Regions from separate parts of the Aquabacterium olei genome, predicted to be linked through region 3. Evidence: predicted binding sites of a transcription regulator. Region 3 holds the regulator's gene; each other region holds the start of a gene.
What was found. Region 3 encodes NrdR, which represses ribonucleotide reductase genes. Its sites were predicted from a motif close to CACNANATNTNGTG; they were not measured.
Positions count from the first base shown of each region.

Region 1: a site for NrdR is predicted at 1,556-1,569, ahead of DEH84_RS18345 (ribonucleoside triphosphate reductase). Genes of this name have one in related genera too.
Region 2: a site for NrdR is predicted at 1,915-1,928, ahead of DEH84_RS10900 (ribonucleoside-diphosphate reductase subunit alpha). Genes of this name have one in related genera too.

Region 1 covers NZ_CP029211.1:219,165-223,790, reverse strand. The annotation lists gene DEH84_RS18355 (M16 family metallopeptidase) at 1-924, shown strand, start outside; gene DEH84_RS18350 (GreA/GreB family elongation factor) at 946-1,428, shown strand; gene DEH84_RS18345 (ribonucleoside triphosphate reductase) at 1,578-3,359, shown strand; gene nrdD (anaerobic ribonucleoside-triphosphate reductase) at 3,380-3,571, shown strand; gene DEH84_RS18335 (anaerobic ribonucleoside-triphosphate reductase activating protein) at 3,522-4,274, shown strand; gene DEH84_RS18330 (LysE family translocator) at 4,321-4,626, shown strand, end outside.
Region 2 covers NZ_CP029210.1:2,415,875-2,420,500, forward strand. The annotation lists gene DEH84_RS10890 (sigma-54-dependent transcriptional regulator) at 1-1,147, shown strand, start outside; gene ampD (1,6-anhydro-N-acetylmuramyl-L-alanine amidase AmpD) at 1,134-1,733, shown strand; gene DEH84_RS10900 (ribonucleoside-diphosphate reductase subunit alpha) at 2,068-4,626, shown strand, end outside.
Region 3 covers NZ_CP029210.1:718,229-722,854, reverse strand. The annotation lists gene DEH84_RS03245 (pilus assembly PilX family protein) at 1-673, opposite strand, end outside; gene DEH84_RS03240 (PilW family protein) at 670-1,764, opposite strand; gene pilV (type IV pilus modification protein PilV) at 1,761-2,372, opposite strand; gene DEH84_RS03230 (GspH/FimT family pseudopilin) at 2,372-2,950, opposite strand; gene nrdR (transcriptional regulator NrdR) at 3,064-3,525, opposite strand; gene glyA (serine hydroxymethyltransferase) at 3,620-4,626, opposite strand, start outside.

The DNA of each region.
Region 1 (4,626 bases), on a different replicon from region 3:
GAGTACGACGAAGACCCCGACGACAGCGGCAACGACCTGCTCGACCGCGCCATCTGGGGCGCCCATCCCATGGGCATGCCCGTCATCGGCACGGTCGAGAACATCGAGGGCTTCACACGCCACGATCTGGTTCGCCATGTGCAGCGGCATTACGTGGCCAACAACACGGTCGTGGTCGCGGCGGGCCACTTCGACGTCGACGCCTGGGTGAGCTGCGCCGAGGATCTGTTCAAGGCCATGCCCGCATCGGCAGACCGTGGCTGGTCGCATCCGCCAACGCCCGCGGCATATACCGGCCAGGCGGTGGCCCGGCGCTTTACCCAAGTCTCGCAGGTGTTCCTGAACGTTGCCTATCCTGTGATGCCCATGGGTCCGGACGGCATGCCATCGCGGCGCCTGCGTCTGGCCGCTGCGCTGGCGGCGCATCTGTTCGGCTGTGGAATGTCGGCCCCATGGGTCGACATGGTGCGCGAGCGGCTCGGCCTGGCCTACACGGCCGATGCCAGCATCGACAGCGGAGACAACTGGCTCAATTTCGTCGTGCATGCCGTGACCACCCCGGACAAGATCGAGGCGCTGGTTCAGGCGACGGGCGAGCTGCTGCATGCCCAGACGACCCGAATCGACCCGGTCCATCTGGAGCGCGCGAAAAACCAGTTGACCGTCTCGTACGTGCGCGCCAGTGAGCGACCCTTTGCGACGATGGAGCGGGCCGTCGAAGAACTCTGGGCCAGCGGGAGCGTGACGCTGCTGGCCGAGACCATGGCCCTGATCGACGACATCCGCGCAGAAGAAGTGCGGGACGTCTTTGTGCGGATGCTCGCCCATCCCCCGGCGCTGTCGATCACCGGCAAGGGCGTCAGCGCCAAGTCTGCGCGGCACCTGGCGGGCTGTCTGGCCGCCAGCGTCCTTCAGAAACCGTAGGCGAGTTCGAAGTCTTTCATCATGGACAAACTCTTGCTGCAGCAGCAGGTGCTGGAACGGCTCGCCGACGACTTGCTTCAGGTCGAACAGGCAGCGCGGACGGCCCATGAAACGGCGACGCACGAAGAGAACATCGCCGAGAACAAGTACGACACCTTGGGGCTCGAGGCCGCCTACCTGGCCACCGGCCAGGCCCGTCGCGCCGAGGCCATCCGCCAGGCGATCGCCCATTGGCGCCAGTTCCGTCCGCGCCCCTACGATGCCAGCCAAGGCATCCAGCTTGGCGCGTTGGTGTGTCTGGTCGACGCCGACGACAAGCAGCAACACCTCTTTCTCGGCCCGGATGGGGGCAGCATGCAGCTGGTCAGCGGTGCGCAGCTCGTTCAGGTCATCAGCGGCGCATCCCCTCTGGGCAGCGCCATGCTGGGCAAGTGCGAGGGGGACGAAGTGTCGCTCGAGGTGGCTCAGATCCGACAGCAGTTCGAGGTGCTGCGGGTTGATTGACGGTCTACCGAGACCGCGGTCACCTTGCGGCCTCGCTCGGTGATCCGCCGCCCGCGTTTGACGCCCGTCAAAACCCTCTTGTTCAGAGGTCAGAACACTACCGATAGCGTTCCGGGGTGGTCCCGGACACTAGATGTAGTGGAGACGACATGACCGCGCCTGTGACCGCCGCGACCTCTTCCCGGGCCGAGATCCCGCCCCCAGACCGGCGGATCGCCGTGGATGTGGAGCGCTCGGTCAACGAATACCTCGATCGCCAGGACTGGCGCATCCACGCCAACGCCAACCAGGGCTATTCGCTGGGCGGGCTGATCCTCAACGTGTCGGGCAAGGTGATTGCGAACTACTGGCTCAGCCACGTGTACCCGGCCGAGATCGGGCAGGCCCACCGCGAGGCAGACGTCCACATCCATGACCTCGACATGCTCTCGGGCTACTGCGCCGGCTGGTCGCTGCGCACGCTGCTGCACGAGGGCCTCAATGGGGTGCCGGGCAAGGTCGAGGCCGGCCCGCCCAAGCACCTGTCGTCGGCGGTGGGCCAGATCGTCAACTTCCTGGGCACGCTGCAGAACGAATGGGCCGGGGCCCAGGCCTTCAGCTCCTTCGACACCTACCTCGCGCCCTTCATCCGCAAGGACGCACTCGACTATGCACAAGTGCGCCAGTGCATCCAGGAGCTGATCTACAACCTCAACGTGCCCTCGCGCTGGGGCACGCAGACGCCTTTCACCAACCTGACGTTCGACTGGACCTGCCCCGAAGACCTGCGCGAGCAGGTGCCCGTGATTGGTGGCGTCGAGATGCCGTTCAGCTATGGCGAGCTGCAGGCCGAGATGGACATGATCAACCAGGCCTACATCGACGTGATGATGACGGGCGATGCCAAGGGCCGGGCGTTCACCTTTCCCATCCCCACCTACAACATCACCAAGGATTTCAACTGGGACCATCCGAACACGCAGCGGCTGTTCGAGATGACGGCCAAGTACGGCCTGCCTTACTTCCAGAACTTCCTCAACTCCGAATTGCAGCCGCACATGATCCGCTCGATGTGCTGCCGCCTGCAGCTGGATCTGCGCGAGCTGCTCAAGCGCGGCAACGGGCTGTTCGGGTCGGCCGAGCAGACGGGATCGCTCGGTGTGGTCACGCTCAACTGCGCGCGGCTGGGCTACCTGCATGCGGGCGACGAGGCCGCGCTGCTGGCCCGCACCGACGCGCTGCTCGATCTGGCCGGGCGCAGCCTGGAGATCAAGCGCAAGGTCATCCAGGAGCACATGGATGCCGGGCTCTTTCCCTACACCAAGCGCTACCTGGGCACGCTGCGCAACCACTTCTCGACCGTGGGCGTGAACGGCATCAACGAGATGATCCGCAACTTCACGGGCGATGCGCACGACATCACCACCCCGTGGGGCGAGGCCTTTGCGGTGCGCTTCCTGGATCACATCCGCGCCTGCATCACCGCCATGCAGGAGGCCACGGGCCACCTGTACAACCTTGAAGCCACACCGGCCGAAGGCACGACCTACCGGTTCGCCAAGGAAGACCGCCAGCGCTGGCCCGACATCCTGCAGGCTGGCACGGCGACCCAGCCCTATTACACGAACTCGTCGCAATTGCCCGTGGGATTCAGCGACGACCCGTTCGAGGCCCTGGCCCGGCAGGAGCCGCTGCAGACCCGCTACACCGGTGGCACGGTGCTGCACCTCTACCTCGGTGAACGCGTGTCCTCGGCCGAGGCGTGCAAGGCGCTGGTGCGCCGCGCGCTCAGCCGCTTCCGGCTGCCCTACATCACCGTCACGCCGACGTTCTCCATCTGCCCGGTGCACGGCTATCTGGCGGGCGAGCACGCGTTCTGCCCGCACTGCGACGAAGCCGCTCTGGCGCGCCGGCAGCCAGCGTCGACCACCCCTGATCTCCAACCCGCCTGATCCCGCTTGAAAGGAAACCCATGTCCGACATTGCACACACCCCCGACGCCCCCCACCCGGTTCTGGCCGAGCACGAACGCCAGCGCTGCGAGGTGTGGACCCGCGTGATGGGCTACCACCGGCCCGTGGCCTCGTTCAACATCGGAAAGAAAGGCGAGTTCCATGAACGGCGCTACTTCATCGAGCCTGACCGCGAAGCCGTTCGCGCCTGAGCCGCGCGTGCCCGGTTGCCTGGCTGTCGGCGGGTTCACGCCGCTGAGCACGACCGACTGGCCCGGCAAGCTGGCGGCCGTCGTGTTCGTGCAGGGCTGCCCGTGGCGCTGCCGCTATTGCCACAACCCGGATCTGCAGGCGCGGCCCGCGGCCGATGCGACCCGATGGCATCGGGTGCTGGACACGCTGGTGCAGCGCGTGGGGCTGCTTGATGGCGTCGTGTTCAGCGGCGGCGAACCCACGCTGGATGCGGCCTTGCCCCACGCGATCCGGCAGGTGCGGGATCTGGGCTTTGAGGTCGGTCTGCACACGGCGGGGCTGTACCCGGAGCGACTCGCCCGTTGTCTGCCCTTGGTGGACTGGGTGGCGCTGGACGTGAAGACCGCCTTCGACGACTACGAGGCGGTGACGGCTGTACCCGGCAGCGGAGAGCCGGTGCGGGACAGCCTGCATCGGGTGCTGGCCAGTGGCAAGCCCCATGAGTTACGCACCACATGGCACCCCGCGCTGTTGCCCGATGGGGCGCTCATGCGGCTGGCGGATGAACTGGCCGAGGCAGGTGCACGCACATGGATGTTGCAAGGCTATCGCCCGACGCCAGACAAGCAGGGGGCGCTGGGTGCGGGTTGGCAGACGCCGCCCGCGGCCCTGGTGAGTCGTCTCCCGCGGCCCGGGCTCACCGTGCAGCTGCGCGGCACCTGATTGTCCCGCCCTGCGCTACAGTGACCGCTGCACTGTGGAGCGAGTCGTGTCCTTCGAACTCTGGTTGGTTTACCTTGTGGCGGCCGTGGGGCTGTCTTTTGCGCCGGGGCCCAATGGGCTGCTGGCCCTGACGCATGGCGCGCGCTTCGGCCTGCAGCGCACGCTGTTCACGGTGCTCGGCGGTGCGCTGGGCTTTCTGGTGCTGATCGCCGTGTCGCTGGCCGGCATGGGGGCGCTGCTGGCCGCATCCGAGCGCGGCTTCCTGATGGCCAAGATGCTGGGCGCCGCGTACCTGGCCTACCTGGGCTTGCGCCTGTGGATGGCACCCGCACAACCCATCACCGTGGCGGCC
Region 2 (4,626 bases), 1.7 Mb from region 3:
GGGCGCAGTCAGCACACCGCCCCCGGTCAGCGCCAGTCGCCCCGGCGCATCACAGGCCGCCCCGGCCGCCAACGGCGGGCGCAGCGCACTGCAGCGGCTGATCGGCGTCGACCGGGGCCTTCAGCAGGTACGCCAGCTCATCGACAAGGTCGCCCGCAGCATGGCGCCCGTGCTCATCAGCGGCGAGTCGGGCACCGGCAAGGAGCTGGTGGCCCGCGCCATCCACGACACCAGCACCCGTGCGGCACGCCCCTTCATCGCGGTGAACTGCGGGGCCATCCCGGAGCACCTGCTCGAAGCCGAGTTCTTCGGTTACCGCAAGGGCGCCTTCACCGGGGCCAGCGAAGACCGCGAGGGCTTCTTCCAGGCCGCAGCCGGAGGCACGCTCTTCCTGGACGAACTCGGTGACCTGCCGCTGGCCATGCAATCCAAACTGCTGCGCGCCATCCAGGAGCGCGCCGTGCGCCCCGTCGGCGCCACCGCCGAGATGCCGGTCGACGTGCGGCTGCTGAGCGCCACGCACAAGGATCTGGCGGCCGAGGTGCAGGCAGGCCGCTTCCGGCAGGATCTGTATTACCGACTCAATGTGATCCAGATCCGCCTGCCCGCTCTGCGTGAGCGCCGCGAAGACCTGCCCGGCCTGTGCGCGGGTCTGCTCGAACGGCTGGCCCGCGAGGCCGGCCTGAGCGCCGTGCCGCAACTGAGCGAGGCCGCCTTGCGCGCCCTGGAGGTCCACCCCTTCCCGGGGAACGTGCGCGAGCTGGAGAACCTGCTGCACCGCGCCACGGCCCTGAGCGGCCACGCCACCATCGACGCCGCTGACCTCGGGCTGGACGCCCCCGCCACGGCCGCCTCAAGCGCTGCGCCCACGATCACCGAGCCCGCACCGGCCTCGCTGGCGACCGCCCCGGTGCCAGCCACGCCCGCAGCGCTGCCGACCGACCTGGCTGCACACCTCGATCAGGTCGAGCGCGACATCCTCGTGCGCGCCCTGGAAAAGCATCGACTCAACCGCACGGCCGCCGGCCAGAGCCTCGGCCTGTCGCTGCGCCAGATGCGCTACCGCATGGCCCGCCTGGGCGTGCAGGTCAACGACCACGGCATCGTGCTGGGCGAACAGTTCGACCCCGAACATGATCCGGACTGACCCCTGCCCAGCCCCAGCTTGGCAAAACGGCTGGCTGTCCGAGGCGGCACGTTGCCCCTCCCCCAACTTCGGCCCCCGCCCGCCCGGCATGCCGATCGACCTGGCCATCGTCCACTCGATCAGCCTGCCCCCCGGCGAATACGGCGGCGACCACATCGAGCGCCTGTTCACCAACACGCTCGACTGGGACGCCCACCCCTACTTCCAGCAGATCCGCGGGCTGGAGGTCTCGGCGCACTTCGTCATTCGCCGTGGCGGCCAGCTGATGCAGTTCGTGTCCGTGCTCGATCGCGCCTGGCATGCCGGCCGATCGAGCTGGTGCGGCCGCGACAATTGCAACGACTACGCCATCGGGGTCGAACTGGAAGGCCTTGAAGATCACCCCTTCGAGCCCGCGCAATACGAGGCTCTCGCGCACTTGCTGGCGCAGATCGACACCGAGTGGCCGCTGCAAGGCGTGGTGGGCCACGAGCATGTGGCCCCTGGGCGCAAGCGCGACCCCGGCCAGGCCTTCGACTGGGCCGACCTGCGACGCCGACTCGGGTGGGCTGCCGTCCGCTTTCCCGTCGGTGTGGCGGCCGACTGACAGCCCCTCTGCGCCCCGGGGAAACCCGCTCGCCCCCTGACGCGACAAGACCTTGCGCACGCCCGTGAAGGCCGTGTCGAGGGCCGCCATGTCGCGAGGATCAAGGTCGCTTCCCGACGCCGGCAAAAAGGCGTTATAGTTGCCGCCGAACACTACTGGTAGTGCCCAAAGCACCCCCAGACACCAGATATAGTGTCCTCCGCAGTCAGCGCCTCTACCCCGAAGCGCCCGAATTCACAAGGTTTCGCGCCCGCTCGCGGGGCCTTGAGATCCTGAAGGGAAACACATGCAAACGTCCACGCCCAGCACCTTGTCGTCCACCTCATCTGCCTTCATGGGCGGTGCCGCCGATGCCGCCGAGCCGCGTCAGTCGGCCTACGCCAACTACCAGATCATCCGACGCAATGGTGCGGTCGTGGCCTTCGAGCCCAGCAAGATCGCCGTGGCCATGATGAAGGCCTTCCTGGCCGTGCACGGCACCCAGGGCGCCGCCTCGGCCTCCGTGCGCGAGACCGTCGACGGCCTGACCGAAGCCGTGGTCCGCGGCCTGCTGCGTTCGCGCCCCAACGGCGGCACCTTCCACATCGAAGACATCCAGGACCAGGTCGAACTGGCCTTGATGCGCGGCGGCCACCATGAAATCGCCCGTGCCTACGTGCTGTACCGCGAGCGCCGCTCGCAGGAACGCGCCAAGCAGGCCGCCGAGCAACAGGCCGCCGCGCTGCCCACGCTGCACGTGATCGACCGTGGCCAGCGTGTGCCGCTCGACCTGCCCCGCCTGCAGGCCCTGATCGAATCCTCGTGCGAAGGCCTGGGCGCCGACGTGCAGCCCGGACCGATCCTGGCCGAGACCCAGCGCAACCTGTACGACGGCGTCTCGATCGACGAGGTCTACAAGGCCGCCATCCTGGCCGCCCGCACCCGCATCGAGCACGACCCCGCCTACACCCGCGCCACGGCCCGCCTGCTGATGCACACCATCCGCCGCGAAATCCTCGGCGAAGAGGTGATGCACGCGGAGATGGCCGAGCGTTACGCCGACTACTTCCCCACCTTCATCAAGAAGGGCATCGAGGCCGAGCTGCTCGACGAGCGCCTGGCCCAGTTCGACCTGGCCCGCCTGGGCGCCGCGCTGAAGTACGAGCGCGACCTGAACTTCGACTACCTCGGCCTGCAGACGCTGTACGACCGCTACTTCCTGCACGTGCAGGGTGCCCGCATCGAAATGCCCCAGGCGTTCTTCATGCGCGTGGCCATGGGCCTGGCGCTGAACGAAATCGACCGCGAAGCCCGCGCCATCGAGTTCTACGAGCTGCTGTCCTCGTTCGACTTCATGTCGTCGACCCCCACGCTGTTCAACTCGGGCACCCGTCGCTCGCAGCTGTCGTCGTGCTACCTGACCACCGTGCCTGACGACCTCGACGGCATCTACGAAGCCATCAAGGAAAACGCCCTGCTGAGCAAGTTCGCTGGCGGCCTGGGCAACGACTGGACCCCGGTGCGCGCCCTGGGCTCGCACATCAAGGGCACCAACGGCAAGTCCCAAGGCGTCGTCCCCTTCCTGAAGGTGGTCAACGACACGGCCGTGGCCGTGAACCAGGGCGGCAAGCGCAAGGGCGCCGTCTGCGCCTACCTCGAGTCGTGGCACCTGGACATCGAAGAGTTCCTGGAACTGCGCAAGAACACCGGCGACGACCGCCGCCGCACCCACGACATGAACACGGCGAACTGGATTCCCGACCTGTTCATGAAGCGCGTGATGGAAGGCGGCGACTGGAGCCTGTTCTCGCCGGCCTCCTGCCCTGACCTGCACGACAAGTTCGGCGTGGCCTTCGAAGAAGCCTACGTCGCCTACGAAGCCAAGGCCGACCGCGGCGAGATCAAGCCCTTCAAGCGCATCAAGGCCGTCGACCTGTGGCGCAAGATGCTCTCGATGCTGTTCGAGACCGGCCACCCCTGGATCACGTTCAAGGACGCCTGCAACGTGCGCTCGCCGCAGCAGCACGTCGGCGTGGTGCACTCGTCCAACCTGTGCACCGAGATCACGCTGAACACCAACGGCGGCGAAATCGCCGTGTGCAACCTGGGCTCGGTGAACCTGTCGCAACACATCAAGGATGGCGGCATCGACCACGACAAGCTGCGCAAGACGGTCAAGACCGCCATGCGCATGCTCGACAACGTCATCGACATCAACTACTACGCCGTCAAGAAGGCCCGTGATTCGAACCTGCGCCACCGTCCGGTCGGCATGGGCATCATGGCCTTCCAGGATGCGCTGTACCAGCTGCGCACCCCGTACGCCAGCCAGGAAGCCGTCGAATTTGCCGACCGCTCGATGGAAGCCGTCTGCTACTACGCCTACTGGGCCTCGACCGAGCTGGCCGAAGAGCGTGGCCGCTACAGCAGCTACCGTGGCTCGCTGTGGGACCGCGGCATCCTGCCGATCGATTCGGTGAAGCTGCTGGCCGAGCAGCGCGGCGGCTACGTCGAAGTCGACACCACGACCTCGATGGACTGGGACGCCCTGCGTGCCCGCATCGCCCAGTACGGCATGCGCAACTCCAACTGCGTGGCCATCGCCCCCACCGCCACCATCTCGAACATCGTCGGCGTGGACGCCTCGATCGAACCGTGCTTCGGCAACCTGTCGGTCAAGTCCAACCTGTCGGGCGAGTTCACCGTGGTCAACGAGTACCTGGTGCGTGACCTGAAGAAGCTGGGCCTGTGGGACGACGTGATGGTCATGGACCTCAAGCACTTCGACGGCTCGCTGCGCCGCATCGACCGCGTGCCCGAAGAACTCAAGAACCTGTACGCCACGGCCTTCGAAGTCGAGCCCGTGTGGCTGGTGGAAGCCGCCTCGCGTCGCCAGAAGTGGATCGACCAGGCC
Region 3 (4,626 bases):
TCTGCAGGACCACCTCGGTGCCGAGCCGGTAGCCGAAGCCGCGGGCCGTGATGCGAAAGAAGAAGGACTCGCCGCGGCGGATCGGCTCGATCAGGTATTCAGGCTGGCGCGCCACACCGGAAATCGCCGCGGTGCCCGTGAACGTGCCCAGGGGCACCGCACCGTCGAAGTTGGCACACGTGCCTGCGCTGCCGCGAGATGGTTTCGTGGCCACCGTGTTGTTCCACTGGCCGCCTTGCGCGACCGGCCACCAGGCCTCTCCGACAGAGGTGGGCGAGGCGGTCGAGAAGTCGGCGGCCAGGCGGGCGCTGTCCGACAGGCTGCACTGCCCGCGCCGGCATGCCGTGCTGAAGCGGGCGATCTGGTTGAGCACCGGTCGATCATCCCCGCGCGGACACACCGCGCCGGCTGGCGCACTGCCAGAAGGCAGCAGCAGGTCCTTCTCGGCATCCCGCAAGGCGGCCTCGGCAGACTGGCGGGCCACCTGGATGTCGAGCTGGTTGCGCGACACCGACTCGCCCATCAACGCCGAGCGCGCACTCAACAAGGCGATGCCGGCCAGGGCGACGATGAACACGAGCGCCACGACGAGCGCCACGCCGCGCTGGTAACGAACCACGGCCAGGTGGGAAGGCCCCCGGGAACGCTGGATGGAAGGATGGCGGATGATCACAGCGGCAGGTCCACGGTGCGGAGCTGGCGGTTCTTGACGCCAAACACCTGGGTGAAGGTCCGGTAGCTCACCCCGGTGGGCGGGGTGACTGCGGTGCCGTTGCAGTCGGTCACGCTGGCGGCGCCCGTGCCGCCATCGCGGAAGCGGGTGGCCGCGGTCGAGCGCACCATCACGCACAGCCGCACCGACACCACGCGCTGCCACGGCTGGAACACGCGCCCGTCGGCCAGCGTGAGCGCCGTGAGCCCGTTGACGCCCGTGGCCGTCAGGTACTGCTGCGGGCGCAGGCTGTCATCCGACAGCACCCCGTAGCGCGCCGTGAACTGCAAGACCCCGGGCACCAGCGGCACCGCGGCGCCGCCGGCATTGCCCTGACATGACAGCACGAAGGTGTTCACCGTGCTGCCTCGCTCGTCAACGTAGCGCATGGACTGCAGGAAGTAGCGGTTGGCCACCAGCAAGGGCGCCGTCGGCGCGAGGCCGGTGGTGCCACGAGCCGACGTGACCGCCACGCCCGATGCATTGACCGTGGTGACCGTGCCCGCACGGCCAGCGTTGTACAGCGGGTCGTCGCCCACGTTGGTGTTGCTGCAATCGGCACGGTGCCCGACGTTCAGCGAGAACGCGTCGTTGGTGAAGTAGGAAACGACCAGCGTGTCCGAACCGCTCGGATCCCCTGCCCCATTGGCCGAACAGCCGCTGAGGGTGGCGTTGAGCTTGCCGTCGGCACAGCCGTACAGGCCATGCAGATAGGCGGCCGGCACCACGCCCCCGTTGAGGCCGGCCACCGCGGTGTCGTACGTGGCCAGCACATTGCTGGACGGCACGCCGCCCGTCGGCGTCGGCTCGACGCTGACCACAGGGTAGAAGCCGGCGTTGCTGACCTCCCGGCCCAGCAACTCGAGCACGAGCTGGCCGGTCTCGAACAGCGCAGCCTCGTCATCGGTGCCCTTCTGCGTGCTGCGCGTGCCGACAAACAGCCGTGCGGCCACCAGCACCACCACCAGGCCGATGACCATGGCCACCATCAGCTCGACCAGGGTCAGGCCCCGGGACTTGCGGCGCGTGCCGCCTTGAAGCGTGATCGTCATGGCATCACCGTGAAGTTGGCGCAGCGCACGCCGACTGCGGCCCCTGCAGCGGCCGGGCAGCGGCTGGCCGACGCGAGCGCGGCTTCGCCGGCCGCGGCGGTGCTGGCGGCCGCCGCCCCGAGCGTGCCGCCGGCACCGGTCAGTTCCTTGTCGGCCCACATGAAAGTGACTGTCAGGCCGCGCGCTGCCGTGCCCTGCACGAACACCGCGCCCAGCGGCAGGCTGCGGCGCACCGAGGCGCGCCACTGCGCCATGTCATAGGCCGCCAATTGCGCGGCATCGCAGGTCTCCGTCGCGCAATCGCGGGCCGCGGCACTCACCGCCGATGCCGCCTGGGTCGACCAGTTCACCGCATGCAGGTAGGGCGATGCGGCCACCACCCCAGGGGCCTGATCGAGGTTGGCGCGCACACGCTCGGCATAGTCCGACAGCAGCACCGACAACAGCGCGCGCTGGCTGGATCCGCGCTGGTACTTCAGGGTGGCAGACTGCAGCGCCGCCATGCTCACCATGCCCAGGGCCACGATCAGCAAGGCCACCAGCACCTCGATCAGCGTGGCACCGTGCATCGCCCGCCGACGGCCGCCGGGTGTGCTCCATCGCGCCATCAGCAGCCTCCTCCGCTTGCAGGCATCTCGGCCATCAGACGCCCCTGCATGCTCAGGCGCAGGCATCGGGCATGGGGGCTGTCGGCCTGGCCGGTGTCGGCCAGCGTCAGCGTGCGGCCCGACCACCGCAACAGGCCGCGGGCACTGAAGGTGTGTTGTGCAGGCGGGCTGCCGCCCTGGTCGATCAGGGTGTAGCGCGCAGCGCCCGGTTCGCGCACCGCGATGATGTCGGCAGCGGCTGGCCCACCGGCTGGGACGGCGCCGCAGGCGGCGTTGACGTAGGTGATCCAGCCCTGATGCCAGTTGCCCTGATTGGCGGCCGTGGCCTCGCAGGTGTTGGCCGTGCTGCTCGACAGCGGGCACACGGAAACGCAGGTGTTGCGGCTGATGGCATCCAGCCGCGCACGGTTCATCGCGCTGGTGAAGTCGTTCTGCAGTCCCTGCATGGCACTGCGCGCCACGAACTGCCCGATAGCCGGCGCGGCCACCGCCACGAGGATGGACAGCACCGAGACGGTGATGACCAGTTCGACCAGCGTCACCCCGATTTCGCGACGCCCCTTCCCTTGCATTTTCATGCAAGCGAATATATCCGGCGTGACAAAGTTCACAACGCCGCTCGTCCGGCGCGGCATGCCGTCTGTCGCTCAGGGGGCCCGCAGACGACGGGATGAGGCCCCCGCCCCTTCACTCAAGGGGTAGGTTTCTTCCCGGTCTCCTTGATGGCGGCCACGAACTCGCTGACGTCGTCGAAGCTGCGGTAGACCGAGGCAAAGCGCACGTAGGCCACCTTGTCCAGCCGGCGCAGCTCCTTCATCACCCACTCGCCGAGCTGCGTCGACGTCACCTCCTTGTCGCCCGACTGGCGCAAGCGGGCCTCGATGGCCTCGATGGCCGACTCGACGGATTCGGCGCCCACCGGCCGCTTGCGCAGCGCCAGCATCAGCGAGGCCTTCAGCTTGGCACGGTCGAAGTCGGTACGGCGACCGTCACGTTTGACGATGGCCGGCAGCTCGATCTCGGCGCGCTCGTAGGTGGTGAAGCGCTTGTCGCAGGACTGGCATCTGCGGCGCCGGCGGGTGGAGTCGCCTTCGTCCGAGTCACGCGTTTCCACAACCTGGGTGTCGTGGTGTCCGCAAAAAGGGCAACGCATCGGGATGGGTCTTTCTGGCAGTCGGATGCAAAAAACCCGGCGGGGACTCGCGGTCCGCGCCGGGCTTTCATTCAGGCACGCATGCGCGCGCGGTTCAACGGTAGACCGGGAACTGGCGAGTCAGGGCCGACACCTGCTCGCGCACGCGGGCAATGGTGGCCTCGTCATGCGGGTTGTCCAGCACGTCGGCGATCAGGTTGCCCACGGCCACGGCCTGCTCTTCCTTGAAACCACGGGTGGTCATGGCCGGCGAGCCCAGACGGATGCCCGAGGTGACCATGGGCTTCTGCGGGTCGTTCGGGATGCCGTTCTTGTTGCAGGTGATGTGCGCGGCGCCCAGGATGGCTTCGGCTTCCTTGCCCGTCAGGTTCTTCGGGCGCAGGTCGACCAGCATCACATGGCTCTCGGTGCGGCCCGAAACGATGCGCAGACCGCGCTTCGTGAGCGTCTCAGCCAGCGCGGCGGCGTTCTTCACCACCTGCTGCTGGTAGGCCTTGAACTCGGGCGACATGGCTTCCTTGAAGGCAACGGCCTTGCCGGCGATGACGTGCATCAGCGGGCCGCCCTGGATGCCGGGGAAGATGGCCGAGTTGATCTTCTTGGCGATTTCTTCCGAGCGCATCAGGATGATGCCGCCGCGCGGGCCGCGCAGGCTCTTGTGCGTGGTCGAGGTGACCACGTCGGCGTGGGGTACCGGGTTCGGGTAGACGCCCGCGGCGATCAGGCCAGCGTAGTGGGCCATGTCCACCATGAAGTAGGCGCCGATTTCCTTGGCGATCTTGGCGAAACGCTCGAAATCGATGCGCAGGGCGAAGGCCGAGGCACCGGCAATGATCAGCTTGGGCTTGTGCTCACGGGCCAGGGCTTCCATCGCGTCATAGTCGATGTCTTCCTGGGCGTTCAGGCCGTACGACACCACCTTGAACCACTTGCCCGACATGTTCAGCGGCATGCCGTGGGTCAGGTGGCCGCCTTCAGCCAGGCTCAGGCCCATGATGGTGTCGCCGGGTTGCAGCAGGCCGAAGAACACGGCCTGGTTGGCCTGCGAGCCGGAGTTCGGCTGGACGTTGGCGAATTCGGCGCCGAACAGCTGCTTCAGGC